Regions from separate parts of the Streptomyces sp. NPDC058576 genome, predicted to be linked through region 3. Evidence: riboswitches for the same ligand, from Rfam matches in the RefSeq annotation. Region 3 holds a riboswitch; each other region holds the start of a gene.
What was found. A riboswitch is a leader RNA that binds a small molecule or an ion and turns the genes downstream of it on or off. The one in region 3 is predicted to bind cyclic di-AMP.
Positions count from the first base shown of each region.

Region 1: another riboswitch for cyclic di-AMP. It lies ahead of ACFWRV_RS26905 (M23 family metallopeptidase); the one in region 3 lies ahead of ACFWRV_RS14235 (M23 family metallopeptidase).
Region 2: another riboswitch for cyclic di-AMP. It lies ahead of ACFWRV_RS25120 (peptidoglycan DD-metalloendopeptidase family protein); the one in region 3 lies ahead of ACFWRV_RS14235 (M23 family metallopeptidase).

Region 1 is NZ_JBHXPF010000046.1:24,362-34,068, forward strand. It holds gene ACFWRV_RS26890 (DNA topoisomerase (ATP-hydrolyzing) subunit A) at 1-2,147, opposite strand, end outside; gene ACFWRV_RS26895 (M16 family metallopeptidase) at 2,429-3,811, shown strand; gene ACFWRV_RS26900 (M16 family metallopeptidase) at 3,838-5,208, shown strand; cyclic di-AMP (ydaO/yuaA leader) riboswitch at 5,452-5,619, shown strand; gene ACFWRV_RS26905 (M23 family metallopeptidase) at 5,634-6,428, shown strand; gene ACFWRV_RS26910 (GntR family transcriptional regulator) at 6,607-7,314, shown strand; gene ACFWRV_RS26915 (HPr family phosphocarrier protein) at 7,519-7,800, opposite strand; gene ACFWRV_RS26920 (GNAT family N-acetyltransferase) at 7,959-9,707, shown strand, end outside.
Region 2 is NZ_JBHXPF010000040.1:27,854-37,560, reverse strand. It holds gene ACFWRV_RS25135 (STM4012 family radical SAM protein) at 1-22, shown strand, start outside; gene ACFWRV_RS25130 (STM4011 family radical SAM protein) at 30-947, shown strand; gene ACFWRV_RS25125 (SGNH/GDSL hydrolase family protein) at 956-1,783, opposite strand; gene ACFWRV_RS25120 (peptidoglycan DD-metalloendopeptidase family protein) at 1,945-2,901, opposite strand; cyclic di-AMP (ydaO/yuaA leader) riboswitch at 2,905-3,065, opposite strand; gene ACFWRV_RS25115 (tyrosine-protein phosphatase) at 3,512-4,324, shown strand; gene ACFWRV_RS25110 (DUF6126 family protein) at 4,344-4,517, opposite strand; gene ACFWRV_RS25105 (helix-turn-helix domain-containing protein) at 4,582-5,190, opposite strand; gene ACFWRV_RS25100 (aspartate aminotransferase family protein) at 5,256-6,653, opposite strand; gene hpnH (adenosyl-hopene transferase HpnH) at 6,650-7,669, opposite strand; gene ACFWRV_RS25090 (1-hydroxy-2-methyl-2-butenyl 4-diphosphate reductase) at 7,675-8,322, opposite strand; gene shc (squalene--hopene cyclase) at 8,322-9,707, opposite strand, start outside.
Region 3 is NZ_JBHXPF010000016.1:17,425-27,131, reverse strand. It holds gene ACFWRV_RS14275 (hypothetical protein) at 1-135, opposite strand, end outside; gene ACFWRV_RS14270 (helix-turn-helix domain-containing protein) at 295-1,752, shown strand; gene ACFWRV_RS14265 (hypothetical protein) at 1,764-2,249, shown strand; partial or broken gene ACFWRV_RS14260 (alanine--tRNA ligase-related protein) at 2,432-2,614, opposite strand; gene tsaD (tRNA (adenosine(37)-N6)-threonylcarbamoyltransferase complex transferase subunit TsaD) at 2,672-3,727, opposite strand; tRNA gene ACFWRV_RS14250 (tRNA-Met) at 3,898-3,971, shown strand; gene ACFWRV_RS14245 (MerR family transcriptional regulator) at 4,081-4,827, shown strand; gene ACFWRV_RS14240 (PP2C family protein-serine/threonine phosphatase) at 4,970-6,190, shown strand; cyclic di-AMP (ydaO/yuaA leader) riboswitch at 6,471-6,623, shown strand; gene ACFWRV_RS14235 (M23 family metallopeptidase) at 6,635-7,666, shown strand; gene ACFWRV_RS14230 (aldo/keto reductase) at 7,821-8,768, shown strand; gene ACFWRV_RS14225 (PrsW family intramembrane metalloprotease) at 8,808-9,707, opposite strand, start outside.

The DNA.
Region 1 (9,707 bases), on a different contig from region 3:
GGGTCCACCGCCGTGAACGACAGCACCTCGGCCCCGGCCGCCAGCTTGACGCCCGCCATGCCTCCGGCGGGCCTCCCCTGCGGGCGCACCGAAGCCGCCGGGTAGCGGAGCAACTGGGCGTCGGAGGTGATGAACACCAGGTCCTCCTCGCCCGTACGCAGCTCGATCGCGCCCACGATGCGGTCACCGTCCTTGAGGGTGATGACCTCCAACTCGTCCTTGTTGGCCGGGTAGTCCGGCACGACGCGTTTCACCACGCCCTGGAGGGTGCCGATCGCGAGACCCGGCGAGGCCTCGTCGAGCGTCGTGAGGCAGATCAGCTCCTCGTCCGCCTCCAGGCTGAGGAACTCGGAGATCTGCGCCCCGCCCGAGAGATTCGGCTCCGCATGCGTGTCCGGCAGCTGCGGCAGGTCGATCACCGAGAGCCGCAGCAGCCGGCCCGTGGAGGTCACCGCCCCGACATCGCCGCGGGCCGTCGCCGCCACCGCCGACACGATCACGTCGTGCTTGGTCCGCCGGGCGTCCTCGGAGATCTCGACCGGCTCCGCGTTCGCCGTACGCGCCAGCAGACCCGTCGACGAGAGCAGCACCCGGCACGGGTCGTCCGCCACCTCCAGCGGCACGGACGCGATCTGCGAACCGGCTGACTCCAGCAGCACCGTGCGCCGGTCCGTGCCGAACTTCTGCGCCACCACGGCCAGCTCCGAGGACACCAGCTTGCGCAGCTCCGCGTCCGACTCCAGGATCGCGGTCAGCGCCTCGATCTCGCCGTTGAGCTTGTCGCGCTCGCTCTCCAGCTCGATCCGGTCGAAACGGGTGAGCCGGCGCAGCGGCGTGTCCAGGATGTACTGCGTCTGGATCTCGCTCAGCGAGAAGTGCGCCATCAGGCGCTCCTTCGCCTGCGCGGAGTTGTCGCTGTCCCGGATGATCCGGATGACCTCGTCGATGTCGAGGAGTGCGACGATCAGGCCCTCGACCAGGTGCAGCCGGTCGCGGCGCTTGGTGCGGCGGAACTCGCTGCGCCGGCGCACCACCTCGAAGCGGTGGTCGAGATAGACCTCCAGCAGCTCCTTGAGGCCCAGGGTGAGCGGCTGGCCGTCGACCAGTGCCACGTTGTTGATGCCGAAGGACTCCTCCATCGGCGTCAGCTTGTAGAGCTGCTCCAGCACCGCTTCCGGCACGAAGCCGTTCTTGACCTCGATGACCAGCCGCAGGCCGTGCGCCCGGTCGGTGAGGTCCTTGACGTCGGCGATGCCCTGGAGCTTCTTCGCCGAGACCAGGTCCTTGATCTTGGCGATCACCTTCTCCGGGCCGACGGTGAAGGGCAGTTCGGTGACGACGAGGCCCTTGCGGCGGGCCGTCACGTTCTCCACGGCGACGGTGGCGCGGATCTTGAACGTGCCGCGGCCCGCCGTGTACGCGTCCTTGATGCCGGTGAGTCCGACGATGCGGCCGCCGGTGGGCAGGTCGGGGCCCGGGACGAAGCGCATCAGCGTCTCGACGTCGGCGCCCGGGTGCTTGATCAGGTGGCGGGCGGCGGCGATGACCTCGCCCAGGTTGTGCGGGGGCATGTTGGTCGCCATGCCCACGGCGATCCCGGAGACCCCGTTGACCAGGAGGTTGGGATAGGCGGCGGGGAGGACGACCGGCTCGCGCTCCTGGCCGTCGTAGTTCGACTGGAAATCGACGGTGTCCTCGTCGATCGCCTCGGTCATCAGCGACGTGGCGTCGGCCATCCGGCACTCGGTGTACCGCATGGCGGCCGGCGGGTCGTCGTTGCCGAGGGAGCCGAAGTTGCCGTGGCCGTCGACCAGGGGGAGACGCATCGAGAACGGCTGCGCCATGCGCACCAGGGCGTCGTAGATCGAGGCGTCGCCGTGCGGGTGCAGCTTGCCCATCACCTCGCCGACGACGCGGGCGCACTTCACGTAGCCGCGGTCGGGGCGCAGTCCCATCTCGTTCATCTGGGACACGATGCGGCGGTGCACCGGCTTCATGCCGTCGCGGGCGTCGGGCAGGGCCCTGGAGTAGATCACCGAGTACGCGTACTCGAGGAAGGAGCCCTGCATTTCGTCGACGACGTCGATGTCGAGGATCTTCTCCTCGAAGTCGTCCGGCGGCGGGGTCTTCGTGCTACGGCGGGCCATCGCGGCTGCGACTCCTTCACAGATTCTGTTCGGACAACCTGAGCTTGTTTCGGGACAACACGAGCTAGTGACGCGGTCCATTGTGGACCGCCGCACTGACAACGCCGACCTCGACCCGTCCGAAGGCCGGTCCGAAGCGGCCCGGGCAGCACGTCAGCGTCGGCGTCCACGACACCATCGACGGAAACATCCACGGAACGGGAACTTCGCCAGGTGCCGGTGCGCTTGCTTAGAGTGGCAGGTCTGGCAGGAAGTCCAGTATCGCGATCGAAGGGACGTACATGCCCATGGGTCACACGGCCACCGCACAGGCCGGCTCCGGCGGCTTGACAGCGACCGAGCACCGCCTGGCCAACGGCCTGCGTGTGGTGCTCTCCGAGGACCATCTGACCCCGGTCGCCGCGGTCTGCCTCTGGTACGACGTCGGCTCGCGCCACGAGGTCAAGGGACGCACCGGTCTGGCTCACCTCTTCGAGCACCTGATGTTCCAGGGCTCGGGCCAGGTCAAGGGGAACGGTCACTTCGAGCTCGTCCAGGGGGCCGGCGGCTCGCTCAACGGGACGACCAGCTTCGAGCGGACCAACTACTTCGAGACCATGCCCACCCACCAGGTGGAGCTGGCGCTCTGGCTGGAAGCCGACCGGATGGGCTCCCTCCTCGCCGCGCTCGACGAGGAGTCCATGGAGAACCAGCGCGACGTCGTCAAGAACGAACGCCGCCAGCGCTACGACAACGTGCCCTACGGCACCGCGTTCGAGAAGCTGACCGCCCTCTCCTACCCCGAGGGCCACCCCTACCACCACACCCCGATCGGCTCCATGGCCGACCTGGACGCGGCCACGCTGGAGGACGCCCGCGCGTTCTTCCGTACGTACTACGCGCCCAACAACGCGGTGATCTCGGTGGTCGGCGACATCGACCCCGAGCAGACCCTCGCCTGGATCGAGAAGTACTTCGGCTCGATCCCGTCCCACGACGGCAAGCAGCCGCCGCGCGACGGGACGCTGCCCGAGACCATCGGCGAGCAGCTGCGCGAAGTGGTCCACGAGGAGGTGCCGGCGCGCGCCCTGATGGCCGCCTACCGCCTCCCGCACGACGGCACCCGCGCCTGCGACGCCGCCGACCTGGCGCTCACCGTGCTCGGCGGCGGCGAATCCTCCCGGCTGCACAACCGCCTGGTCCGCCGCGACCGTACGGCGGTGGCGGCCGGCTTCGGGCTGCTGCGGCTCGCCGGAGCGCCCTCGCTGGGCTGGCTGGACGTCAAGACGTCCGGCGGCGTCGAGGTCGAGACGATCGAGGCCGCGGTCGACGAGGAGCTGGCCCGGTTCGCCGCCGAGGGGCCCACGCCCGAGGAAATGGAGCGGGCGCAGGCGCAGTTGGAGCGCGAGTGGCTCGACCGGCTCGGCACGGTCGCCGGCCGCGCCGACGAACTGTGCCGCTACGCGGTCCTGTTCGGCGACCCGCAGCTCGCCCTGACCGCCGTGGGCCGCGTCCTGGACGTCACGGCGGAGGAGGTGCGCGCGGCGGCGGAGGCTGCTCTGCGCCCCGACAACCGGGCGGTGCTGGTGTACGAGCCCATCGAGCCGGCCGACGAGGCGGACGAGGGCGACGAGGGCGAAGCAAGCGCCGAGGGCGCCGACGCGCACGAGGGGGCGGACAAGTGAGCGACGCCGCCGTGACTGGAGTAGCCATGGAGTTCCACCCGCAGCCCACCGCCGGCACGGCCCGCCCCTGGGCCTTCCCGGCTCCCGAGCGCGGCGCCCTGCCCAACGGGCTGACCGTGCTGCGCTGCCACCGCCCCGGCCAGCAGGTAGTCGCCGTGGAGATCTTCCTGGACGCGCCCCTGGAGGCCGAGCCCGACGGCCTGGACGGCGTGGCCACGATCATGTCGCGGGCGCTCTCCGAGGGCACCGACAAGCGCAGCGCCGAGGAGTTCGCCGCCGAGCTGGAGCGCTGCGGCGCCACGCTCGACGCGCACGCCGACCACCCCGGCGTCCGGGTCTCCCTGGAGGTCCCGGCCTCCCGGCTGGCCAAGGCGCTCGGTCTGGTCGCCGAGGCGCTGCGGGCCCCGGCCTTCGCCGAGAGCGAGATCGAGCGCCTGGTGGGCAACCGCCTCGACGAGATCCCGCACGAGCACGCCAACCCGTCCCGGCGGGCCGCCAAGCAGCTCTCCAAGGAGCTGTTCCCGGCCACCGCCCGGATGTCCCGCCCGCGTCTGGGCACCGAGGAGACGGTCCGGCGGATCGACGCCGTCGCCGTCCGCGCCTTCTTCGACGCCCACATCCGCCCGTCCACCGCGACGGCCGTGATCGTCGGCGACCTCACCGGCATCGACCTGGACGCGCTGCTGGCGGAGACCCTCGGAGACTGGTCGGGCAACGCGGGCCAGGCCCGCCCCGTGCCGCCCATCACGGCGAACGACACCGGCCGCGTGGTCATCGTGCACCGCCCCGGCGCGGTCCAGACCCAGCTGCTGATCGGCCGGATCGGCGCCGACCGGCACGAGCGCGTGTGGCCCGCACAGGTGCTCGGCACGTACTGCCTGGGCGGCACCCTCACCTCCCGGCTGGACCGGGTGCTGCGCGAGGAGAAGGGCTACACCTACGGGGTGCGCGCCTTCGCCCAGGTGCTGCGCTCCAGCGGCCCCGACTCGGGCGGCGCGGCGATGCTCGCGATCAGCGGCTCGGTGGACACCGAGTCCACCGGACCGGCCCTGGACGACCTCTGGAAGGTTCTGCGGAAGCTGGCCGCCGAGGGGCTGACCGACGCCGAGCGCGAGACGGCCGTTCAGAACCTGGTGGGCGTCGCCCCGCTGAAGTTCGAGACCGCCGCCTCCGTCGCGAGCACGCTGGCCGACCAGGTCGAGCAGCACCTCCCCGACGACTACCAGGCCCACCTCTACGCCCGGCTCGCCGAGACCGGCACCGTGGAGGCGACCGCCGCCGTGGTCAACGCCTTCCCGGTGGACCGGCTGGTCACGGTCCTCGTGGGGGACGCCGCGCAGATCGAGGAGCCCGTGAAGGCCCTCGGCATCGGAGAGGTGTCCGTCGTCACCGGCTGACACCGCCGCGGAACACGGCCGCCCCCGTGCGACCACTGCCGCGAACAGGACCCCGACGGAAGGGATTTCGTCGGGGTCCTGTTTGTTTGCCCGTTTAGTGCACTTCACCCATTTTTGGGGGAGAGGTTGCCTGTCTGCCCTGTGGGATGCGCGACAAATCCCCTTGTCCGTTTGGTGGGGGGAAGTCGCCCCGCCTAGCGTCGGCTCGGCTGTCCGTCACCCGTATGCCGCAACCGCGGCGCCGGGCAGTCATCGCCGAGTCCCCGTCAGGCGCGAGCCTAGGGGAGCCGGGGACCCACGCAGTCCCTGGGGTGAATCGGAGGCCCGTGCCGCGAACCGGCGCGGGAATCCGTAGGAGACCTTCCTGCTCCGAACCCGTCAGCTAACCCGGTAGGCGAGAAGGAAGGAAAGGAACCAGCCCCTCCATGGCGTTCACCCGTGCCACCGGGAAGCACCGTGCCCCGAGCCGCCTCACGCGTCGGAGCGCCCAGGTCGCCGGCATCGCGGCCCTGGCCACCACCGGAGTCATCGGCTCGCTGTCCTCCCCGGCTCTCGCCGCGGACACCGAGGCCGCCAAGTCCGCCGACACCGGCCTCACCCAGGCCGTCTCCCTCGAAGCCACCCTCGCCGAGCGGATCGACGCGCAGGCGAGCGCCCAGAAGCAGCAGGCCGACGCGATCGCCGAGGCGAAGGCCAAGGCAAAGGCCGAGGCCCGTGCGAAGGCGGCGGCCGAGCGAAAGGCCGAGGCCCGCGCCAAGGAGGTCCGCGAGGAGAAGGCCCGGGCCGCCCGCGCCGCCGAGCGCGCCCGGCTGAACGCCTTCCACCTCCCGGTCGCCGGCTCCCACGTCACCACCGGGTACAACACCGGCGGCTCGCTCTGGTCCTCCGGCAGTCACTCCGGCGTGGACTTCCAGGCCGCCTCCGGCAGTTCCGTCGTCGCGGTCGGCGCCGGCACGGTCGTCGAGGCCGGCTGGGGCGGCGCGTACGGCAACAACATCGTGCTCCGGATGAAGGACGGCACGTACACCCAGTACGGCCACCTCTCCTCGATCGGCGTCTCCGTCGGCCAGAGCGTCTCCTCCGGCCAGCAGATCGGCCTCTCCGGCTCCACCGGCAACTCCACCGGCCCGCACCTGCACTTCGAGGCCCGCACCACCCCCGACTACGGCTCCGACATGGACCCCGTCGGCTACCTGCGCTCGCACGGTCTGAACGTCTGACGCACCCCGCGTGACCCCCGTCCGAAGGCCCCGGCGCCCGCCGGGGCCTTCAGCAATTCCGGCGTGAAGATATCCATGGATTCCGGCCTGCCATCGGAAATTCCGGCGGATTGCCATAGAGTCACGGAACAGACGTCGGGCGGCCGCGTTTCGCGGGGATCAAGGCGGAGGTTCGGACATGCGCATTCCCGCGCATTCGGTATGCACGGCAATCCGTGACGACATCGTCTCCGGTGTCTACGAGCGAGGCAGCCGCCTCACCGAGGAGCTGCTGGCCCGCCGCTACGGGGTCTCCCGGGTCCCGGTCCGCGAGGCGCTGCGCACCCTGGAGTCCGAGGGGTTCGTGGTCACCCGCAGGCACGCCGGCGCCTGTGTCGCGGAGCCCACCGTGCAGGAGGCGGCCGACCTCCTGGAGGTCCGGACGCTCCTGGAGCCACTGGGTGCGGCACGCGCCGCGCAGCGCCGCACGGAAGCCCATCTGAAGGTGCTCCGGGGCCTGGTCAGGCTGGGCCAGGAGCGGGCCCGCCGGGGCGAGGGCGAGGATCTGCGCTCGCTGGGCGGCTGGTTCCACGAGACCCTCGCCCAGGCCTCCGGCAGCCCCGGGCTCATCGCGCTGCTCACCCAGCTCCGGCACAAGATCGCCTGGATGTACGCGGTCGAGCAGGAGTCCCGCCCGGTCGATTCCTGGGCCGAGCGCGGCGCGATCGTGGACGCCGTGGCGCGCGGCGACGCGGAACGGGCGAGGGCGCTGACCGCCCAGCACGCGGAACGCTTCACCGCCGCCCACCGGCTCCGCCGCCCGGATCTCCCCGGGCGGCGCGCCGCCCCCGTCCCCCCGGTGAGAAGTTCGCAACACGGCGTAAACACCGCGGGCGTCCGTCATTAACAGAAGAGCCGTATACAAAGAGAAGCGATTTCGGATGCGTCATTGACGCTGCCTGAATGCGTCATTCGCGATGCCCAAATGCGCCCTTCGCGCTGCCCGAATTATCGAGGCGCGATTCTTTCGTGAAAGCGAAAGAGCCGTGATCCCTTTACGGGGTCACGGCTCTCGCACGGGTCGAATCCGGACGGGCCGGAGTCGGAGGGGTCAGACGGTCTCCGGAAGCTCTTCCAGACCCTCGGCGACCAGCTTGGCCAGCCGGTCCAGAGCGGCCTCGGCGTCGTCCGCGTCGGACGCGAGCACGATCTCCTCGCCACCCTGGGCGCCCAGGCCGAGCACGGCGAGCATGGAGGCGGCGTTCACCGGGTTGCCGTCGGCCTTGGCGATCGTCACGGGGACGCCGGAGGCCGTGGCGGCACGGACGAAGATGGAAGCGGGGCGGGCGTGCAGGCCCTCGGCCCAACCGACGTTTACGCGGCGCTCAGCCATGGTTCTGCCCTTCACATATCAACGGTTGTCTAGACCAGTCTCTCATGCAGTGCGTGGTGCTGTGCCCGGCCTCCCGTCCGGCTGCCCGGTCCGGGCCCCCTCAGACTGCCCCGGCACCGATCCCTCCGCGACCGGGCTCCCCGCCGTACGCTTTGGCCATGGAGCCCACGCCGGAACAGAGTCCGCATCACGCGTACCCCGACCACTGGGAAGCGGACGTGGTGCTCCGCGACGGTGGCACCGCGCGCATCAGGCCGATCACCACGGACGACGCCGAGCGACTGGTCAGCTTCTACGAGCAGGTGTCCGACGAGTCGAAGTACTACCGGTTCTTCGCCCCGTATCCGCGGCTATCCGACCGGGACGTGCACCGCTTCACCCATCACGACTACGTCGACCGGGTGGGACTGGCCGTCACGATCGGCGGCGAGTTCATCGGGACCGTCCGCTACGACCGCATCAACGACCAGGGCCGCCCCGCCTCCGCGCCCGCCGACGAGGCCGAGGTCGCCTTCCTCGTCCAGGACGCCCACCAGGGCCGCGGAGTCGCCTCGGCGCTGCTCGAACACATCGCCGCGGTCGCCCGCGAGCGCGGCATCCGGCGCTTCGCCGCCGAGGTGCTCCCCGCCAACAACAAAATGATCAAGGTGTTCCGGGACGGCGGCTACAGCCAGCGCCGCAGCTTCGAGGACGGCTCCGTCCACCTCACCCTCGACCTCGAACCCACCGAGAAGTCCCTCGCCGTCCAGCGCGGCCGCGAACAGCGCGCCGAGGCCCGCTCGGTGCAGCGCCTCCTCGCCCCCGGCTCCGTCGCGGTCATCGGCACCGGCCGCACCCCCGGCGGTGTGGGCCGCACGGTGCTGCGCAACCTCCTCGCCGCCGGCTACACCGGCCGCACCTACGCGGTGAACCGCGCCTTCGACGAGGGCCTGGCCACGCTCGACGGGGTCCCCGCCCACCGCTCGCTCGGCGAGATCGACGAGCAGGTCGACCTCGCCGTCATCGCCGTCCCCGCCCACCGCGTCCCCGAGGCCGTCGCCGACTGCGGCGAGCACGGCGTCCAGGGCCTGGTCGTCCTCTCCGCCGGATACGCCGAGCGGGGCGCCGAGGGCCGGGAGCTCCAGCGCGAACTGGTCCGCCAGGCCCGCTCGTACGGCATGCGGATCATCGGCCCCAACGCCTTCGGCATCATCAACACCGCCGAGACCGTCCGGCTGAACGCCTCGCTCGCCCCCGAGTCGCCCGCCCGCGGCCGGATCGGCCTGTTCACCCAGTCCGGCGCCATCGGCATCGCCCTCCTCTCCGGCCTCCACCGGCGCGGCGCGGGCCTGTCCTCGTTCATCTCGGCGGGCAACCGGGCCGATGTCTCCGGCAACGACTTCCTCCAGTACTCCTTCGAGGACCCCGACACCGACGTCGCCCTGCTCTACCTCGAATCGCTCGGCAACCCCCGCAAGTTCACCCGCCTCGCCCGCCGCACCGCCGCCGTGAAGCCCGTCGTCGTGGTGAAGGGCGCCCGGCACAGCGGCACCAACCCGCCCGGCCACGCGGTCCCGGTCAGCCGCATCCCCGACGCCACGGTCTCCGCGCTGATGCGCCAGGCCGGCGTCATCCGGGTCGACACCGTGACCGAGATGGTCGACGCCGGACTCCTGCTGGCGGGCCAGCCCCTCCCGGCCGGCCCCCGGGTCGCCATCCTCGGCAACTCCGAATCCCTCGGCCTCCTGACGTACGACGCCTGCCTCGCCGAGGGTCTGCGCCCGCGCCCGCCGATCGACCTCACCACCGCCGCCTCCCCGCAGGACTTCCGCGACGCGCTGGCCGATGCGCTGGCGGACGGCACCTGCGACGCCGTGATCGTCACCGCCATCCCGTGGGTGGGGGAGAACGGCGAGGCCGAGACCGGC
Region 2 (9,707 bases), on a different contig from region 3:
GGCCGCGTACGAGCGGAAGTGACCGGGCCGTGGACCTGACGATCCTCTACCGGGGCCCGCTCGCCTCCTGCGACTACGACTGCCCCTACTGCCCGTTCGCGAAGCGGCGGGACAGCCGCGCGCAGCTCACGGCGGACCGGGAGGCGCTGGAGCGCTTCACCGGCTGGGCCGCGGCGCAGAGCGGCGACCGGCTGTCCGTGCTGTTCACGCCGTGGGGCGAGGGGCTGGTGCGCTCCTGGTACCGGCGGGCGCTGACCGAGCTGTCGCGGCTGCCGCACATCGGCCGGGTCGCGATCCAGACGAACCTGAGCGGCCGCACCGACTGGCTGGCCGACGCCGATCCGGAGCGGATCGCGCTCTGGTGCACCTACCACCCGGGGCAGACCCCGTACGAGCGGTTCCTGGGCAAGTGCCGGGAGCTGTCCGCGAGGGGGATCCGCTACAGCGTGGGCGTGGTGGGGTTCGACGAGCACCTCGACGAGGCGCGGCGGCTGCGGGCGGCGCTGCCGGGCGAGGTCTATCTCTGGGTGAACGCCGCCGAGGGGCACACGTACACCGACGAGGAGGCGGCGCGGTGGACGGAGCTGGATCCGCTGTTCCCCTACAGCCGTGACCCCCACCGCTCGGCGGGGCTGCCCTGCCGGACGGGCGAGTCGGTGATCTCGGTCGACGGGGACGGCACGGTGCGGCGCTGTCACTTCGTCACGGCGGAGCTGGGCAATCTCTACGACGGCAGCTACCGCCGGGCGCTCGGCCCGCGGGCCTGTCCGCTCGCCGTCTGCGACTGCCACATCGGCTATGTGCATCTGGAGTCGCTGCCGCTGTACGACGTGTTCGCGGGCGGCGTCCTGGAGCGGATACCCGCCGGGTACGGCACGGGCACGCCGCCGGACGGGCTCGTCGTGCCGAACCCGTCCCGGCGTGCGCTTCCGCTGCTGGAGCCCTGAGGGGCCCGCTAGAGCGGCAGCAGGTCCGGGCGCTTCGCCGCGACGTGGTCCCCGGAGGACTCGCCGCGCAGCCGCCGGCCGATCCAGGGCACCAGGTATTCGCGGGCCCACTGGATGTTGTCGCGCCGCTCGTCGAAGGGACGGCGCAGGGCCTGCGGCGGCCAGGGCTGGTCCGGGTCGGCGGGCACGTCGTGGCCGAGGACCTGGGCGGCGCGCAGCGCGACCCGGGTGTGGCCCTCGGGCGACAGGTGCAGCCGGTCGGCGTCCCACGCGCGCCGGTCCTGGACGGACCGCAGCGACCACAGGTCCAGCACGGGGCACCGGTAGCGGTCGGCGATGGCCCGCAGATGGACGTTGTACGTGGCGATCTTGCCGCGCATGTGGCGCAGCACCGGAACGCCCCGGGTGTCGAAGCCGGTGGTGACCATGACCGTGCCGACGGCGTTGCTCAGGTCGGCGACGGCCCGCTCGAAGCGTTCGGCGAGATCGTCGGGGTCGGTGCCGGGCCGGATGATGTCGTTGCCGCCCGCGCAGAAGCTGACCAGGTCGGGAGCCAGTTCCTTGGCGCGCGGGATCTGCTCCTCGACGATCTGGTCGAGGAGACGTCCTCGTACGGCGAGATTGGCGTAGCGGAAGTCCCCGTGGGGTGAGTACTCGGGGCCGGTCGCCCCGTCGGGGGCCGGGAGCCGGTCGGCGAGGAGCACCGCGAAGCGGTCCGCCCAGCCGAGATAGGTCCCGCCGGGGCCGGGGTCGCCGACGCCCTCGGTGAAACTGTCGCCAATCGCCGCGTACGACCCGATGATGTGCTGCTGGTTGTTTCTCGAATCGTCTGCCACAACCACGTATCCTGCATCGTTCGATGTGACCTACGCGACCGTAATACGGGGTTGACGGGTGGTGAGATAGACCACCCGGTCAGTTTTTGGTAAAGCCGGAATAAAGAGAGGGGCGGTACGCCGCCGCGCACCGCCCCTCGGACACTTCTCGTCGTGCTGGGTCAGACGGAGACGCCGTGCTGACGGAGGTACGCGACGGGGTCGACGTCCGAGCCGTAGCTCGGGCCGGTGCGGACCTCGAAGTGGAGGTGCGGGCCGGTGGAGTTGCCGGTGGAGCCGGAGAGGCCTATCTGCTGTCCGCCGGTGACGGTCTGGCCGACCGAGACGTTCAGCGAGGACTGGTGGGCGTACTGGGAGTACATGCCGTCCTCGTGCTGGATGACGACCTCGTTGCCGTACGAGCCGCTGTTGCCGGCCGAGACCACGGTGCCCGGGCCGATGGCGAGGACGGGGGTGCCGGAGGCGGCCTGGAAGTCCGAGCCGGTGTGGTAGCCGCTGGACCAGCTGGCGCCGGAAGCGCGGTACTGGGTGGTGACGTTGGCGTTGGCCAGCGGGGCGGACCAGCCGGAGCCGGTGGCCTCGGAGGAGCCGGTCTGAGCCGAGTCGCCGGAGCCCTCGGAGTCGTCGGCGGAGATCGTGTCGCCCTTCGGGGCTTCCTTCGGCGCGGCCTTCGGGGCCGGTTCGGCCTTCTTCGGGGCGGCCTTGGGGGCCGCGGACTTCTCGGCCGGAGCGGAGCCCTTGGCGCCGAGGGTCAGCTTCATGCCCGGGTGGATCAGGCCGGGGTCGTCGCCGACGGTGGAGCGGTTGTCCTGGTAGAGCTTCTCCCACCCGCCCTTGAGCTGGTGCTCGGCGGCGATCTTCGACAGGTAGTCGCCGGAGACGACGGCGTACGTCTTCGGGGCGGCCTTCGACGCGGCGGGGGCGGCGGCCGGAGCGGTGTGCGCGGCGGCGACCGAGGCGGCGGCCGGCTTCGCGGCCGGGGCGGCCTGGTCCGCGGCGTTCGCGGCGGTGGCGCCGATGAGCGGGAGGGCGAGTGCGGCGCCGCCGGTACCTGCGGCGAGGACGCCGCGGGAGATCGGGCCGGACTTGGGACGACGGTGCTTACCCTTTGCGGGCATGGGGAAGTTCCTCTCCGGCGCCTGCGAGGTGAGCTGTCGGGTTCGGGCTGGAGATGCCCGGTCGCGTTGCGGCGACTTCACCCCTAGCCGGTCCGGATCACTCCGGATCGGCGGCTTACCTGGTTCCCCCGCTCCTGCCACACGTGAGTGGGTGGGTGCGAATTCCGGGCGGCGGCAGGATTAGGCGATCCGTCCGGATTGACGGTGACCGTAAACCGGTCAGGACGGGCGGAACAAGCCATCGGTTGCGCGCCGGAATCATCGATTCGATATCGCTCCGGATTTCCGGTCACACTCCGTGGATTACGGATCTTGGATTTCCGTACGGGCAACGGGAATGCCTCGGGACGCGCTCACCACGGACCGTCACGGATATGATCCCGCTCACCTCCGGAATACCATCTCCCCCATTAGCGGGGCATGTTCTGCGAAATGCACCAATACGGACATGCTGTGGGCGGCACTCCTGACGCCGCGTCAGGCAGGACCGCCCGGCACTCCGCACCGGGGAGGCAACCGTGATGATTTTCCGCCGAATCGATGTCGTATCGTCACGGGAGCGCCCTCGCCGGCGAGCCGCGCCGACGCCAGAGATCACAGAGGAGCCCCCGTGACGCAGCAGGTGCCGCAGGTCCCGCCGACAGAGACCGCGCTGAGCGGAGTCCGCAACTTCCGCGACGTGGGCGGGCTCCCCACCACGGACGGGCGGCACACCGCCTTCGGACGGCTCTACCGCAGCGGCCACCTGGCGCACGCCACCGCCGAGGACGCGGTCTTCCTCGGCGGGCTGGGACTGCATACGATCTTCGACTTCCGCCACTCCGCCGACCACCGGCTCGACGGGTACGACATCGAGCTGGCCGGTGTCCGCAATGTCAGCATTCCGCTCTCGGACCCGGCCGACGGCGCGGAGTTCTGGCGGCTGGTGGGCGACGGGAACATCGAGCAGCTGCGCTCGGTCCTCGCGGACGGCAAGGGCGTCGACCGCATGATCCGGATGTACCGCGCGACGATCGAGGACCGCACCGCCGAGCACAGCCGCGTCCTGCACGCCCTGGCCGAGGACAGCGTCCCGGCGCTGATGCACTGCGCGGCGGGCAAGGACCGGGCCGGCCTCTCGATCGCGGTCGCCCTGCTGGCGGTCGGGGTCCGGCCGGAGGCGATCGAGGAGGACTACCTCAAGTCCAACGACCTCCACCGCCGGTACAAGGTGAAGCGCACCGACACGTCCCGGGCCGGTATGTCGCCCGAGGTGATGGAGCTGCTGGACCCGCTCTTCGGGGCGCGGCCCGCCTACCTCGCGGCGGCCTTCACAGCCATCGAGGAGAACTGGGGAACGACGGACCGCTACCTGTCCGAAGGACTGAAGGTCTCCCCCGAGACCCGCGAGCGGCTGCGCGAGCGCCTGCTCGACCAGGGCTGACCCCTCCGGCGGAGTGCCGTCACTTGCTCCCGGCCACCACGAAGAGCAGGTAGAGGAAGGCCGCGATCACGTGGCCCGCCACCAGGTAGGCGAAGAGCCGGATGACGACTCCGCGCGGCATCCGCTTCTCCTGCGGGTCCTCGTTCGCGCGGCGTCCGGGGCCCAGGGGGTCATAGTGTTCGGAATCGGACATGACGGTCCTCTCTGTCGGCCTGGCGGCCGGTGGAGCGAAGGATGGAGCCGGCGGGGACGGCCGGTCAGCGCACGCGCAGGCCGCTGCCGAGACAGAGCTCCGCGGCGGGGCTCTGCAGCAGGGAGTGGACGAAGAGCAGCTCCGCGCCGCAGCGGTCGACGGCCGCGATCCGGTGCGGGGTGAGGGAGTCGAAGTGGGCGCTGTCGCCGGGTTCGAGGTCGTGGACGGTGTCGCCGAGGCCGACCCGCAGCCGGCCCTCCAGAACGTACAGCCACTCCTCGCCGGGGTGGACCCGGACCAGGTCGCCCTGGGCCCCGTACGGGACACGCACCCGCAGCGCCTGCATCGCGCGGCCGGAGCCACCCGCCTGCCGGTACATCCAGCCGTCGGCCTCCGCCCCCTCGAAGCCACCGCCGCGGATGATCGCGTCCCGTTCGGGCGGCTGCTCGCCGAGCAGCTCGGAGACCGTCGTACCGTAGATGCGGGCGAGCCCCAGCAGCATGGGCAGCGAGGGCTGCCTGCGGCCGGTCTCCAGCCGGGAGAGATGGGCCGGGGAGAGTCCGGCCCGGCCGGCGGCGGTCTCCAGGGTGAGACCACGGGCGCGGCGCAGGTCGCGCAGTCGGGGTGCGACGCCGGGGAGCTCGTCCGGCACCCCTTCGTCCGGAGGGTTCATGCCTCTATTGGGCCAGGACCTTTCCTCCGAGGCAAATAACTTGCCTCGGAGGCAAACCGGGTCCGTCAGCGGTTGGCCACGGCCTGTCTGACCAGCGTCCGGCCGAAGTCCCACATCAGGCCGCCGCCGCTGTGCGCGTCCTCCATGACGTCGGTGAACGCCGTCACGAAGCGGTCCACCTCCGCGTCCCCGATGACCAGCGGCGGGATGAGCTTGATCACTTCCAGGTGGTCGCCGGAGACCTGCGTGAGAATCCGGTGCTTCTGGAGCAGCGGCACCACGACCATCTGGGCGAAGAGCCCCTTGCGGGCCGCCTGGAGCATGGTCCAGCGGCTGCGGAGTTTCAGCGACGACGGCCGGCCGAACTCGATGCCGATCATCAGCCCGCGGCCACGCACCTCGTGCAGCAGCTCGTAGCGGTCCACCAGGGCCGCCAGCCGCTCGCGCAGCAGGTCGCCGGTGCGCCGGGCGTTCGCGACGGTCTCCTCGTCCTCCATCACCGTCAGGACGGCGAGCCCGGCCGCCATCGCCTGGGCGTTGGAGCCGAAGCTCGCGGAGTGGACGAGGACCCGGTCCATCGAGGAGTAGACCTTGCGGAAGATCCAGTCCTTGCCGAGGGTCGCGCCGACGGGCACATAGCCGCCGGAGAGCGCCTTGGCCACGCACACCAGATCGGGCTCCACACCGTCCTCGTGCTGGTAGGCGTAGAAGTCCCCGGTCCGGCCCAGACCGGTCTGCACCTCGTCGGCGATCAGGAGCGCCTTGTGCCGGTGCAGCAGTTCCTGTGCCTGGCGCAGATAGCCCGGCGGCGCGGCGTGCACCCCCTTGCCCTGGATCGGCTCGACGACCAGGGCCGCGACGTCGCCCCGCTTCAGCTCGCGGCGCAGTGCGTCCAGGTCGCCGAGCGGGACGGCCGTGTCGGGGAGCAGCGGCGCGAAGCCGTCGCGGAAGCCGCTCTCCCCGTTGACGGACAGCGAGCCCGTGGTGAGCCCGTGGAAGGCGTGGTCGCAGTAGAGGACCCTGGGCTTCCCCGTGGCGTACCGGGCGAACTTCAGCGCCGTCTCGACCGCCTCCGTGCCGCTGTTCCCGAAGAAGACGCGGTCCAGGTGCGGGCTGTGGGTGAGCAGCTTCTCGGCCAGCAGTCCGGGCAGCGGCTGGCAGTCGAAGCGGGTGAGGTCGGCGAGCTGGGCGTCGAGCACGTCGTGCAGCGCCCTGCGGACGACCGGGTGGTGCCGGCCGATCCCCATCACGCCGAACCCGGCGAGCATGTCGAGGTAGTCGTTGCCCTCCGCGTCCCAGAAGTACGCGCCCTCGGCCCGCTCGTAGACCTTGTCGAAGCCGATGGTGTGCAGCATGCGCGGCAGCTGGTGGTTGAGATGACGCGCATGCAGCTCGTACCGCTCGGCCCCGCGCTCGGCGAGGAGCCGTCCCAGGTCGAAGCCGCCCGGCCCGCCGTCCGTCACCGGTTGCCGCCCACACTCTCCCGCGCGGCGCGCAGCGACTCCTTGAGCGATCCCATGGTGGCGAGCACCGCCGTGGGCTCGTAGCCGCAGTGCGCCATGCAGTTGGCGCAGCGCGGGTCCTTGCCCCGGCCGTACTTGTCCCAGTCGGTCTCCTCGATGAGCTGACGGTACGTCGGTACGTAGCCGTCGTTCATCAGGTAGCAGGGGCGCTGCCAGCCGAAGAGCGAGTAGTTCGGGATCGCCCAGGCGGTGCACGGGAAGTCCGCCTTGCCCTCCAGGAAGTCCAGGAAGAGCGGCGAGTGGTTGAGCCGCCAGCGGGCCCGGTTGCCGCCCGCGAAGGCCTTCTTGAACAGCTCGCGGGTCTGCTCGACGCCGAGGAAGTGCTCCTGGTCGGGGGCCTTCTCGTAGGCGTAGGCGGGCGAGATCATCATCTCGTCGACGTGCAGGTCGTCGTTGAGGTAGTTGAGGACCTCGATGATGGTCTGCGGGGTGTCGGTGTTGAAGAAGGTGGAGTTGGTGGTGACGCGGAAGCCCCGCGCCTTGGCCTCCTTCATCGCGGCGACGGCCTCGTCGAAGACGCCTTCCTTGGCGACCGACTCGTCGTGCCGCTCGCGCAGTCCGTCGATGTGCACGGCGAAGGCGAAGTACGGGGACGGGGTGAACTTGTCGAGCTTCTTCCGCATCAGCATCGCGTTGGTGCAGAGGAAGACGTACTTCTTCCGCGCGACGAGCTGGCGCACGATCTCGTCGATCTGCGGATGCATCAGCGGCTCGCCACCGGCGATGGACACCATGGGGGCCCCGGATTCGAGCACCGCGCCCACCGCCTGGGCGACCGGCATGCGCTGCTTCAGGACACCGGCCGGGTGCTGGATCTTGCCGCATCCCTCGCAGGCGAGGTTGCAGGCGAACAACGGCTCCAGCTCGACGATCAGCGGGAACTTCTCACGCTTGCGGAGCTTCTGTTCGAAGAGATACGTCGCAACCTTGATGGTCTGGCGGAGCGGCATGGCCATCTAGCTCACCTCCTGGGGAGCAGTAAAGATCGGTGCCATTCGTAGAAAGCCGGAAGGACGGCGCGGAGAACGCGGAAGGCCGATATTCCACCGCGAACCGTGCCGATGCGGACGAGCTCATGCTCTGGAGCGTCCACGACCACCCGGACGGCCGCAACCGGGCGGGGTCCGTGGCACAGGGCGGTACGCAGTGTCGCGGCGGACTCCATGTCGACCGCGATGGCCCCGCTCGCCCGCAGCGCGGCCCGCTCGGGCCCCCGTACGACGTGGTCGGAGCCGGTCAGCGGGCCGGTGTGGACGGTGCGGCCGGGGATGGCGCGGGAGAGGGCGGCGACCAGGATGCCGGTGCCCGTGCAGGGGGTCGTGCCGTCGACATCCCGGGTCTCCTCGGCGACGACGAGGTCCCCGGGGTGCATGCCCGGGGCGAGGCCGGCGCAGAAGCCGGAGGCGATCACGGCGGCGTCGGGGACCCCGCCGGGGCCCAGGAGGCGCGCCACGGCCGCCTCCGCCGCCCGGGGGCCCATCCCGGTGCGCAGCACCTGGACCGGACCCGGGGCGCCCCTGCCGCTGCGCAGGGCCACCTGCTCGATGCCGAGGGCGCAGGCGACCAGCAGCGGCGTCACCGGTTTCCCGGGCCCTCGCGGATCGCCCATCAGGCCGCCTCGGCGGCGTCCGGGCGGTCCGCGAACGGGTCGCCGTACACGTAGCGCCCGAGTGCGGTGAGGGGGAAGACCTGGCGGTAGAGGTGGTAGTTGATGGAGAAGTCCCAGGGGAAGCCGGTGCCGGTGAAATACGGCTCGTCCCAGGAGCCGTCGGCCTGCTGCGCCTCGGTCAGCCAGGTGACGCCACGGGTGACGGAGGCGGTGTCCCGGCGGCCCGCCGCGAGGAGGGCGAGCAGCGCCCAGGCGGTCTGGGAGGCGGTGGACTCACCGTGCCCGATCCACTTCTCCTCGTGGTAGGAGCGCAGGTCCTCGCCCCAGCCGCCGTCGTCGTTCTGGACGGACTCCAGCCAGGTGACGGCCCGGCGGATCGCGGGGTGTCCGGCGGGCAGGCCGGCGGTGACGAGGGCGGGCACCACGGACCCGGTGCCGTAGACGTAGTTGACGCCCCAGCGGCCGAACCAGGCCCCGCACGCCTCCTGTTCGGCGAGCAGCCACTCGATGCCCTCGCGGGTACGGGGGTGGTTCGCGAGCCCCTCGACGGCGAGCATCTCCACGACATGGCCGGTGACGTCGGCCGACGGCGGGTCGATGACCTCGCCGAAGTCGCAGAAGGGGAGGCGGTTGGGGAAGGGGCTGGTGTTGTCGGCGTCGAACGCGCCCCAGGCCCCGTTGCGGGACTGCATCCCGAGGTTCCAGCGGACCCCGCGAGCGATGGCGGCTTCCATCCGGGCGGGGTCGGGGTGGCGCACCCGGCGCAGCGCCAGGACGACTTCGGCGGTGTCGTCGATGTCCGGGTAGTTGTCGTTGTGGAACTCGAACGCCCAGCCGCCAGGTGCGAGTTCAGGCTTTCGCACCGACCAGTCACCGGGTCTGGTGATCTCCTCGGCCAGCATCCAGTCGGCGGCCTTCACCAGGGCGGGGTGGTCGGGTCTGAGTCCGGCGTCGGCGAGCGCGATGGTGGCCAGGCAGGTGTCCCAGACGGGCGACTGGCAGGCCTCGATCATGCGGGCGCCGTCCTCGCGCCGGACGGCGAACCGGTCGAGCGAGGCCAGGCCGGCCTTCATCACCGGGTGGTCGAGGTCGTAGCCGAGGAGGTGCAGGGCGATGACGGAGTAGACGGCGGGCGGCTGGATCCCGCCCCAGCAGCCGTCGTTCTCCTGGCGCTCGATGATCCACCGGGCGGCCACGTTCATCGCGATGCGGCGCAGCGGGCGCGGGGCGACCTTGTGGTAGAGGTGCAGCCCTTTGTCGAGGCGCTGGAAGAGTCCGTCCCAACTGGTGGGCGGGGCAAGCTTCCTGGGCGGGTTGGGGTGTGCCGGGTCGGTGTGCAGCTCGTCGAGGGCGAAGGGCGCGGGGCGCACAGGGCGCTTCGCGGA
Region 3 (9,707 bases):
GCACTCGGGGCACTCGCATGCGGGGAACTGGTGCGAGGCCTCCGGCTGTTCGAGGGGCACGACCTCCGCCTCCTCGCGCACGATCCGGGTGAGCCCGTCACGGGTTACCTCGTACACCTTCATCGTCATCGCCATGGTTCTCTCCGCGTAGCTTGCGGTTTCCGTCGCCATCACAGAGTCGTCCGGCGCACGTAACCGCGGGATGACCAGCGGGGGTTACCGAGCCGGTAATACACTCGTTGGCGCTCCAGTAAGGCGCCTGCGCGTGCATAGGATCGCAACGGAAGTCAGCCCATGGATGCCGCCACCCCCGGCCTGCTCAGCCCCGATGTGCTCGACAGAGCAGACGTCCGGGCAGCACTCATCGAGCACGACTTCGCCGCCGTCTTCGCACTGATCAAGAAGTGGAGCGGTCTCTCCCAGAACCGCATCGCGTCTGCCTGCCAGCTCACCCCCGGCAAGGTGTCCACGATCATCAGCGGCCAGCAGCAGGTCACCAGCTTCGAGGTCATCTGCCGCATCGCCGACGGCCTCCGCATCCCTGGCTGCCTGCTCGGCCTCGCGCCGCGCCCCTGGGAGGGCGACCACACCTCAGCACCGCATGACCAGCCAGACGCTCCAGGTGACCGGCCAGACACAGACGAGATTCCGTGGCGGCCCGACGCCACCGTGGGTCTGGCCACCCACCTCACCAGGAGTGATCTCGTGATGGACCGACGGGCCCTCACCCGCGCCCTGGCCGGCGCCGCGGTAACCGGCTCCGCGCTCCTCGACAGCCTCGAAGGCTGGTTGGTCCCGGCCGCCACCGTCCCAGGGCAACGCCGCCCGGGCCGACTCGGCATGCGGGAAGTCGAGGAACTGGAAACCACCGCGCGCGCCTTCCGCCAGTGGGACCACCAGTACGGCGGCGGCCTCCGACGGAAAGCGGTACTCGGGCAGCTCGCGGAAGTATCCGGTGCCCTCGATGACCACCAGGCCCCGGCCGTGGCGGACCGCCTGTACCGCGTCATGGCGCACCTGGCCGGCACCGCCGCGACCATGGCGTGGGACTCCGGACTGCACCGGCGCGCGCAGGACTACTACCGCCTCGCCCTCCGAGCCGCCCACGCTGGCGGCGACGTCGTCTTCGGGGCCAACGTGCTGGCTGGGATGGCCAGGCAGATGCTCTACCGCGACCGGGCCGACGACGCTCTCCAGCTGATCCACCTCGCCCAGGAGGGTGCACGCGACGTGATCGGCCCCCGGGCCCGCGCCATGCTCCACACCCGCGAGGCCTGGGCGTATGCCGCGCAGGGGCGAATCGCCGGATTTCACCGGGCCACCGCCAAGGCGGCCGAGGACCTCGCCAGAGCCGGCGGGAACTCCGACGAGCCGTACTGGATTGCCTACTTCGACGAAGCCGAGCTCGCGGGCGTCACCGGGGGGCGACTCCTTGACCTCGCCCGCGCCGACCCGCGCCGACACGCAGTCCAGGCTGCGGACAGGATCCGGGCGGCCCTGATGTCCCGCGGCGCAGAAGCCGGGCGCTCCCACGCGCTCGACCGCATCGGCTTGGCGGAATGCCAGTTCCTCGCCGGGGACATCCAAGGCGCGGCCGCCGAGACGGCCCTGGCGGTGCAAGCCGCGCGCGGCACGCAGTCAGGGCGTGTCCGCACCCAGCTGGGGCAGCTGTACCCCTACACCGTGGGACACAGCGCGTCGCGGCCGGTGCGCGAGGCGCGCGATAGTATCCGCGACCTGCTGTCGAGCTGAGGAACGGGCGCATGACGACACTGGCCGTGACCGGGCACATGGACCTGACCGAGGAGAGTGTGCCGCTGGTGCGCGCTGCGCTGCGTGAGCTGCTCGCCAAGTACAGCGAGGACCTGACGGGGGTGTCGTGCATTGCCGCCGGGGCGGACAGCCTCTTCGCGGAAGAGGTTTCTGCTGTCGGCGGGCGCCTGATTGCTGTGATTCCTTCCGAGGACTACCGCGCTGCCAGGGTGAAACCAGCCCATGCCGCTGTCTTCGATCACCTGGTCGAGACAGCCGAGCACGTCGTGACTCTGCCGCACGCGACTGCGGGCCGGGAGGCCTACGAGTCGGCGAACGCCGAGCTGCTGCTCCGGGCGGACCGCCTTGTAGCCGTGTGGGACGGCACGCCCCCTTCGGGCAAGGGAGGCGGCACCGCCGACACCGTGGAGCAGGCCCGGGAAGTTGGTCTTCCCGTAGACGTGGTCTGGCCGGCGGGAGCCACTCGACGCGGGTGAATCCGGGCGCACAAGAACGCCCCCTGCCTGGCCGTGATGGCCGAGACAGGGGGCGGTTCAGTTCAGGGGTACGGGCGACGTGCGGGGTCCAGGGCCAAGGCAAGCGGGCTCGGTGTGCTTGCCGGGTCCGGCTGCGCGGGTGCACCGTCGCGCCGGCACACCAGGGCGTCCGGGCCGGTGGGGCTGGTGGCCCGCTCCCACAGCGGGGGCGCTTCACCGGTGACGTACCGCATGACGGGCACCATGCCGGCGTTGACGAACAGCAGGGGCGGGTCAGGTGTCGGCAGCGGTGCGCCCGGGACGGCCGTGTGGCCCCGGGCGGCGACGAAGTCCAGGAAACGGCTGCGGATGCCGGCGGTACGCACCAGCAGTCCGTTCGTCCTACGGTCGGTCACCCGGGGGAAGGGCGGGCGCCACGCCGCTCACGCGGCCCTCGCCGGCGCGGCGACCGGGTGCAGAGCGGCGTACTCCAACGGGGCCGACGGGTCGATGGACAGGCTCAGCCGCGCCGGGTCCGCGCCCGCCCGGACCAGGAGGTCGCCGACGGCGGCGATCATCGCCCCGTTGTCGGTGCACAGCGTCAGCGGCGGCACCCGCAGCTCGACTCCCGCGGCCTCGCACCGCTCCTCGGCCAGGGCCCTGACGCGGGAGTTCGCCGCGACGCCGCCGACCACGACCAGCGTGCGGACGTCGCACTGGCGGCAGGCGGCCAGCGCCTTACGCGTGAGGACGTCCGCGACGGCCTCCTGGAGCGAGGCGGCCCCGTCGGCCAGCGGGATGTCCTCGCCGCGCAGGCGGTGCTGCTCGGCCCAGCGGGCGGCGGCCGTCTTCAGCCCGGAGAAGGAGAACGCGTACGGATCGTCCTTCGCGCCCGACAGCGGCCGGGGGAAGGCGACGGCGCAGGGATTGCCGTCACGGGCGGCCCGGTCGATCGCCGGTCCGCCCGGATAGGGGAGGCCGAAGACGCGCGCCACCTTGTCGAAGCACTCGCCCGCGGCGTCGTCCACGGTGTCGCCCAGATGCAGGATCGGATCGCGCACCAGATCACGGACCAGCAGCAGCGAGGTGTGGCCGCCCGAGACGATGAGCACCATGCACGGGTCGGGCAGCGGCCCGTGCTCCAGGGTGTCGGCGGCCACGTGCCCGGCCAGGTGGTGCACGCCGTACAGCGGCACCCCCGCCGCGTAGGCCAGCGACTTCGCACCGGCCAGGCCGACCTGGAGGGCGCCGGACAGACCGGGCCCGGTGGTCACCGCCACGGCGTCGATGTCCCGCACCCGGAGCCCCGCCTGTGCCAGGGCCTCGCTGACGACCGGGGTGAACGCCTGGAGGTGGGCCCGGGCGGCGATCTCCGGCACGACCCCGCCGAAGCGTGCGTGCTCGTCCATGCTCGACGCCACGACGTGCGCGAGCAGCCGGCCGCCGGAGACGATCCCCGCTCCCGTCTCGTCGCATGACGACTCGATGCCCAGCACCACCGGAGTCCGCACGCCATCCTCTTCTCGCACAGGGAGTGTTATTGCAACCTATGTGCAACAAGGTACTCGCCCGTGATGGGACGCCGCAGGTCGGAGGGCGGTGTCCGGCGGGCGGCGCGGATCAACTGGTCAGAAGGGCGCGGGGAATGCCGTAGAGTGGTGTTTACCGACGCGGGGTGGAGCAGCTCGGTAGCTCGCTGGGCTCATAACCCAGAGGTCGCAGGTTCAAATCCTGTCCCCGCTACTGAAGATCCGGGCCCGGCACGCACAGCGTGCCGGGCCCGAGTCGTTTCCCGGTGGCCCGGTGTTTCCGGGTTGACCTTGACGCAGCGTAAAGATCTAGCGTTTCCGGCATGGAGTGGTCCATTCAGGAAATCGCCAGGCAGGCCGGCACCACGAGCCGCACGCTCCGGCACTACGGGGACCTCGGTCTCCTCGCGCCGAGCCGGATCGGGAGCAACGGCTACCGCTACTACGACCAGGACGCCCTCGTCCGGCTGCAGCGCATCCTGCTGCTGCGGGAGCTCGGTCTTTCGCTGCCGGCCATCAAGGACGTGCTCGCGGGACAGCGGGACACGGCGGTGGCGCTGCGGGCGCATCTGCGGCTGCTCGAACAGGAGCGGGCGCGCATCGGACGGCAGATCGCCTCGGTGCGGACCACGCTCCACAAGACCCAGGAGGGGATGGAACTCATGGCCGATGAGGTGTTCGACGGCTTCGACCACACCGCCCACGAGCAGGAGGTCACCGAGCGCTGGGGCAGGGACGCGTACGAGGAGGGCGACCGCTGGTGGCGTTCGCTCGGGGAGACGGAGAAGAAGGCGTTCCAGGACGAGCACGAAACCATCGCGCGGGACTGGGGCCGGGCCAGGGAGGGCGGGCTCGCCGCCGACGGGCCCGAGGCGCAGGACCTCGCGCGGCGGCACTGCGCCTGGCTGTCGTCGGCCAAGGAGCCCAGCCGTTCGTACGTGATCGGGCTCGGGGAGATGTATGTCGCGGACCCGCGCTTCGGAAAGAACTACGATCGCTACGGGGACGGCACCGCCGCCTTCGTACGGGACGCATTGACGGTCTACGCGCAGCACCGGCTCTCCGACTGACCACGGTCGGCCGGGGCCGCCGTCCGCATTCCCCCTATTCGGCCGATGCGGAGTCGCCGCTCGGCGCGGCTCCGGGAAGCCTGGACGGGGCGCGGTACCGTCCGCAGCCGTGGGTGGACCGGGCAGGAGTGCACAGGTGGGGATGGCCGAGAAACGGCGCAGTGGCACGGCGGGGAGCATCGATGCCGTGGGCCGTGCGGTGTTCGGGTCCCGGGAGGGTGAGCTGACGTCCGGGGGGCGGGGAACCGGGCGGTTCATCCGGATGCTGCCCGCCCTGCTGATCCTCGGCGGGCTGGTGTTCGACTCGCTGGCCCCGCCCAACTTCACCGCCGTGCCCCTGTTCGTCGCGGCCCCGCTGATCGCCGCCCCGTTCTTCTCGCTGTCCCGGACCGTCCGCACGGGGATCGCCGCGGTTCTCTCCGTCATCGCGATGCGGCTCTCCGACGGGACGTCCACCCAGGTGGTCCCGGTGATCGAGATGATCACCGTGCTCACGGGTTCGGTGCTGGCCCTCGTCATCAACGGCGTCGTGCGGCGCGGCAACGAGCAGCTGGCCTCGGCCCGGGCCGTCGCGGAGACCGCCATGCGGGCCGTGCTGCCGACGCCGGCCGAGCGGATCGGCGGGCTCCAGGTGGCCGCGCGCTACGAGGCGGCGCAGGCGGACGAGTTCGTGGGCGGCGACCTGTTCGCCGTGGCGGACACCCCGTACGGCGTCCGTGTGGTGGTCGGCGACGTCCGCGGCAAGGGGCTGGGCGCCGTCGAGGCGGTGGCGGTGATCATCGGGGCGTTCCGGGAGGCCGCCGAGCAGGAGCTCTCGCTGGAGGGCGTGGCCCAGCGGTTGGAGCGGGCGCTGGCCCGGGAGGGGACGCGGCGGTACGGGCTGGACGCCATGGAGGGGTTCATCACGGCCGTACTGGCCGAGATCCCGCCCGGATCGGCCTCGCTGCGCCTGGTCAACCGCGGTCACCCCGAGCCGATCCTGCTGCACGCGGACGGTGCGTTGGAGGTGCTGGCGCCCTCGGTGCCCGCCCTGCCGCTGGGGATGGACCTGGGGGTGTGGCCGGACCGGGCCGACGCGTGGGCGATGCCTCCCGGGGCGACGCTCCTCGCCTTCACGGACGGCCTGTCCGAGGCCCGGGACGCGAACGGGGTCTTCTACGATCCGGCGGCCCGGCTGCGCGGCCGGATCTTCCCGGGGCCGGAGGAGCTGCTGTCGGCGCTGACCGACGACGTACGGCTGCACACCGGCGGGCGGACCACGGACGACATGGCGCTCATCGCGGTCGGCCGGCCGGCGGAGGGGCAGCCCGTGCGCCGGACGACGGTGAAGATCGTGGGCCGGGGAGACGAAGCGGCCCGCTGACCCGGCGCGCTGCCGTGACGCCGATGCCGTGAGGCGCTGGATTCGGCCCGATGACACGGTGTGTGATCGAAGGACACCCCTCCGCATAACATTTGACATACCATCAGAAAAAGGAGTGTGGCTGAGCCCTGGTCAAGTCGCCCGATTCCGCCCGCTTGTGACCCGTACATCCCTACCCTGTTCGTTAATGATCAACAGGAACAGCTTGGAATCGGGCCCGTGTGTCTATTAACGTTCGATAACGCAGCGCGGTCGTCACAGCCGTCGTCAGAGACGGCGCCGCGCGCGAGCGCCGAATTCCGCAAGGGAACCGGGGAACCACCTACATGGGGTGAATCGGACGCCTGCGTCTCGTGAGAGACGGAGGGGCCCGTAGGAGACCTTCCTGCTCCGAACCCGTCAGCTAACCCGGTAGGCGAGAAGGAAGGAAAGGAGAGCGCCCACGTGGCGTCCAACAAGCCTGCCCCTGAGGCCGTGTCACCCTTCAGTGCCGACACCTATGGTGGCGCGGAGCGGTCCATGGGGGAGTGGAATCCCACCGAGGAGTCCATCCGTCCCGTGCGCGGCAGGCACCGCGTAGCCAAGCAGCGTGGTCTGGCCCGTAGCTCCACCGTCCTCGGGGTCGGCGTCATAGCGGCCGTCGGAGCGGGTGGCATGGCCACCGCTCAGGACAAGGCACCGGTCTCCATCTCTCTTCCCGATTCCATCGCGGACAACCTCCCCGACGCCAAGTCCCTCCCCGGCGTCGGGTCCTTCATGTCGGAGGACGCGGAGGCCGTCCCGGTCGCCGCGGCCGCCCCGCTCACCACCGCCGGGCTCACCAGCGCCGAGGCCGAGCAGGGCACCGACGCCGGCGAGGCGCTGCGCGCCCGGATCCTCCAGCAGGCCGAGCAGCAGCAGGCCAGCGCCGACGCCGAGGCCAAGGCCGTCGCTGAGAAGGCCGCGGCCGAGAAGGCGGCGGACGAGGCCAAGAAGCAGCAGGACGAGGCCGAGGCCGAGGCCGCCGCGAAGAAGAAGGCCGCGGAGGAAGCGGCGAAGAAGAAGGCGGAGGAAGAGCGTCTCGCGAAGCTCGCCGCCAGCTTCTCCCTGCCCGCCTCCTCGTACACGGTCAGCTCGACCTACGGTCAGTCCGGCGCCATGTGGTCCTCCGGACAGCACACCGGCCTCGACTTCGCCGGTGCGGCCGGTTCGCCGCTCAAGGCCGTGCACAGCGGCACGATCACCTCGGCCGGCTGGTCCGGTTCCTACGGCTACCGCACGGTGCTCCAGCTCGATGACGGCACGGAGATCTGGTACGCCCACCAGTCCTCGATCGACGTCTCGGTCGGCCAGAAGGTCACCACCGGCGAGACCATCGGCCGCATGGGCGCCACCGGCAACGTGACCGGCGTCCACCTCCACCTGGAGGTCCGCACCGCGGGCGGCTCCGCGATGGACCCGATGGCCTGGCTGAACGGCAAGGGCCTCTCGGTCTGACGCCTGCCGTCCTCGCGAGGACGGCGCCTCCGGAAACCCCGGCAGCCCTGACGCACACCCCCCGACGTCAGGGCTGCCGGTCTGTCCGGGAGCGACGGGCCCTGATGGACCACGGGCGGAATACCGCCCCCGGCCCGGCTCGTTGAACCCTCACATGACTTCAGTACGCACCCCCCTCGGCACCTCCGGCCTCCAGGTCTTCCCCCTCGCCCTCGGCGGCAACGTCTTCGGCTGGACGGCGGACGAGGAGCAGTCCTTCGCCGTCCTGGACGCCTACGCCGCGGCCGGGGGCAACTTCATCGACACCGCCGACGCGTACACCGCCTGGATCGAAGGCAATCACGGCGGCGAGTCGGAGACCGTCATCGGCAAGTGGCTCGCCTCGCGCGGCAACCGGTCCGACGTCGTCGTCGCCACCAAGGTCGGAGCGCATCCGGCCTTCAAGGGCCTGGCAGCCGACACGATCAAGGGAGCGGCGGAGGAGTCGCTGCGTCGGCTCGGCACCGACCACATCGACCTCTACTACACGCACTTCGACGACGAGACCGTCCCGGTCGAGGAGATCATCACCGCCCTCGACCAGCTGGTGAAGGACGGCAAGGTGCGCCACATCGCCGCCTCCAACATCAGCCCGGAACGACTGCGGGCCTCCCTCGACTTCTCCGAGCGCGAGGGCCTCGCCCGGTACGTCGCGCTCCAGCCGCACTACAACCTGGTCTCCCGCGACACCTACGAGGGCGCGCTCCAGGACACCGCGGCCGACGCGGGCCTCGCGGCCGTCCCGTACTTCGCGCTCGCCTCCGGCTTCCTCACCGGCAAGTACCGTCCCGGCGCGAACGTGGACAGCGCTCGCTCGGCGAGGGCCGGCGGCCACCTGGAGTCGGAGCGGGGCCGCAAGGTGCTGGCCGCGCTCGACCGGGTCGCCGGCGACCGGAACGCGGAGATCGCGACGGTCGCCCTCGCCTGGCTCGCCGCCCAGCCGACCGTCGCCGCCCCGATCGCCTCCGCCCGTACGGTCGAACAGCTCCCCGCCCTCGTCGCGGTCGCCGGCCTGCGGCTGACGGACGGGGAACTCGCCCTGCTCACCGAGGCATCGGCCTGACGGATCCGGCTTCTGCTTCCGGCGTCCGTCTCGCCGTTCCTAGCCGGGCGGGCGTCGGTGGTCGGGCGGTGTCCTGCCGTACGGCGCCGGGTACGGGGCCGGCTGCGAGGAGGCCTGCGGGGCCGGGCCGCCGTACCCGTAGCCGTACGGCTGCCCCAACGGCCGGGTGGGGGCCTGCTGTCCGTACGCCGGACCGCGTCCGGGCGCGTGGCCGGGGCCGTACCCGCTTCCGTTTCCGTGCGGCGTCGGCGCGTGGCGGCCGTGGTGGGCGCCCCGGCGGGAGGTGAGGCGCGCCGCCTGGGTCAGGGCCGGGGCCGCGATGTCCCGGCGCTGCCAGAGGTGGTGCAGCAGCTCCCGTTCCCGCGCGCCGAAGTCCGGGCCCACCGCGCCGTGGCGGGCCCGGCGGCGCAGGCCCGCCAGCGACGTCGCGAACGATTCGTACTCCGCGACCGCGCGGGCCGCCGCCCGGCCCCGGGTCCGGTCCTGCTGCCAGTGGCGGGCCAGATCGCGGGCCATGCCCCGGGCCCGCATGGAGGAGAGCGCGGAGGGCTCGGCGGGGGTGAGCCAGCCGGCCGCCGCATAGGCGGGCAGCTCGGCCGCCAGCGTGCGCAGCTCCCGCTGGCGCGACCAGATCGCCAGCCAGGTCACCAGGCCGAAGGCGGGGACCATGACGATCCCGTAGACCGCGTAGAAGCCGTACGGGCCGAAGGCCGACGAGCCGTTCCACAGGGCGTGCAGACCCATCGCCAGGAGCAGGCCCAGCAGCGGCAGGGCGATCCGGCGGACCCGGTGGCGGCGGGCGCTGACGGCCGCGAAGCCGAAGCCGAGGCCGGTGAGAACCGTGAACAGGGGGTGCGCGAACGGCGACATCACGATCCGCACGAAGAACGTCCCCGCCGTCACCGAGGCGAACCCGGAGCTGCCCAGCAACTGGTCCTC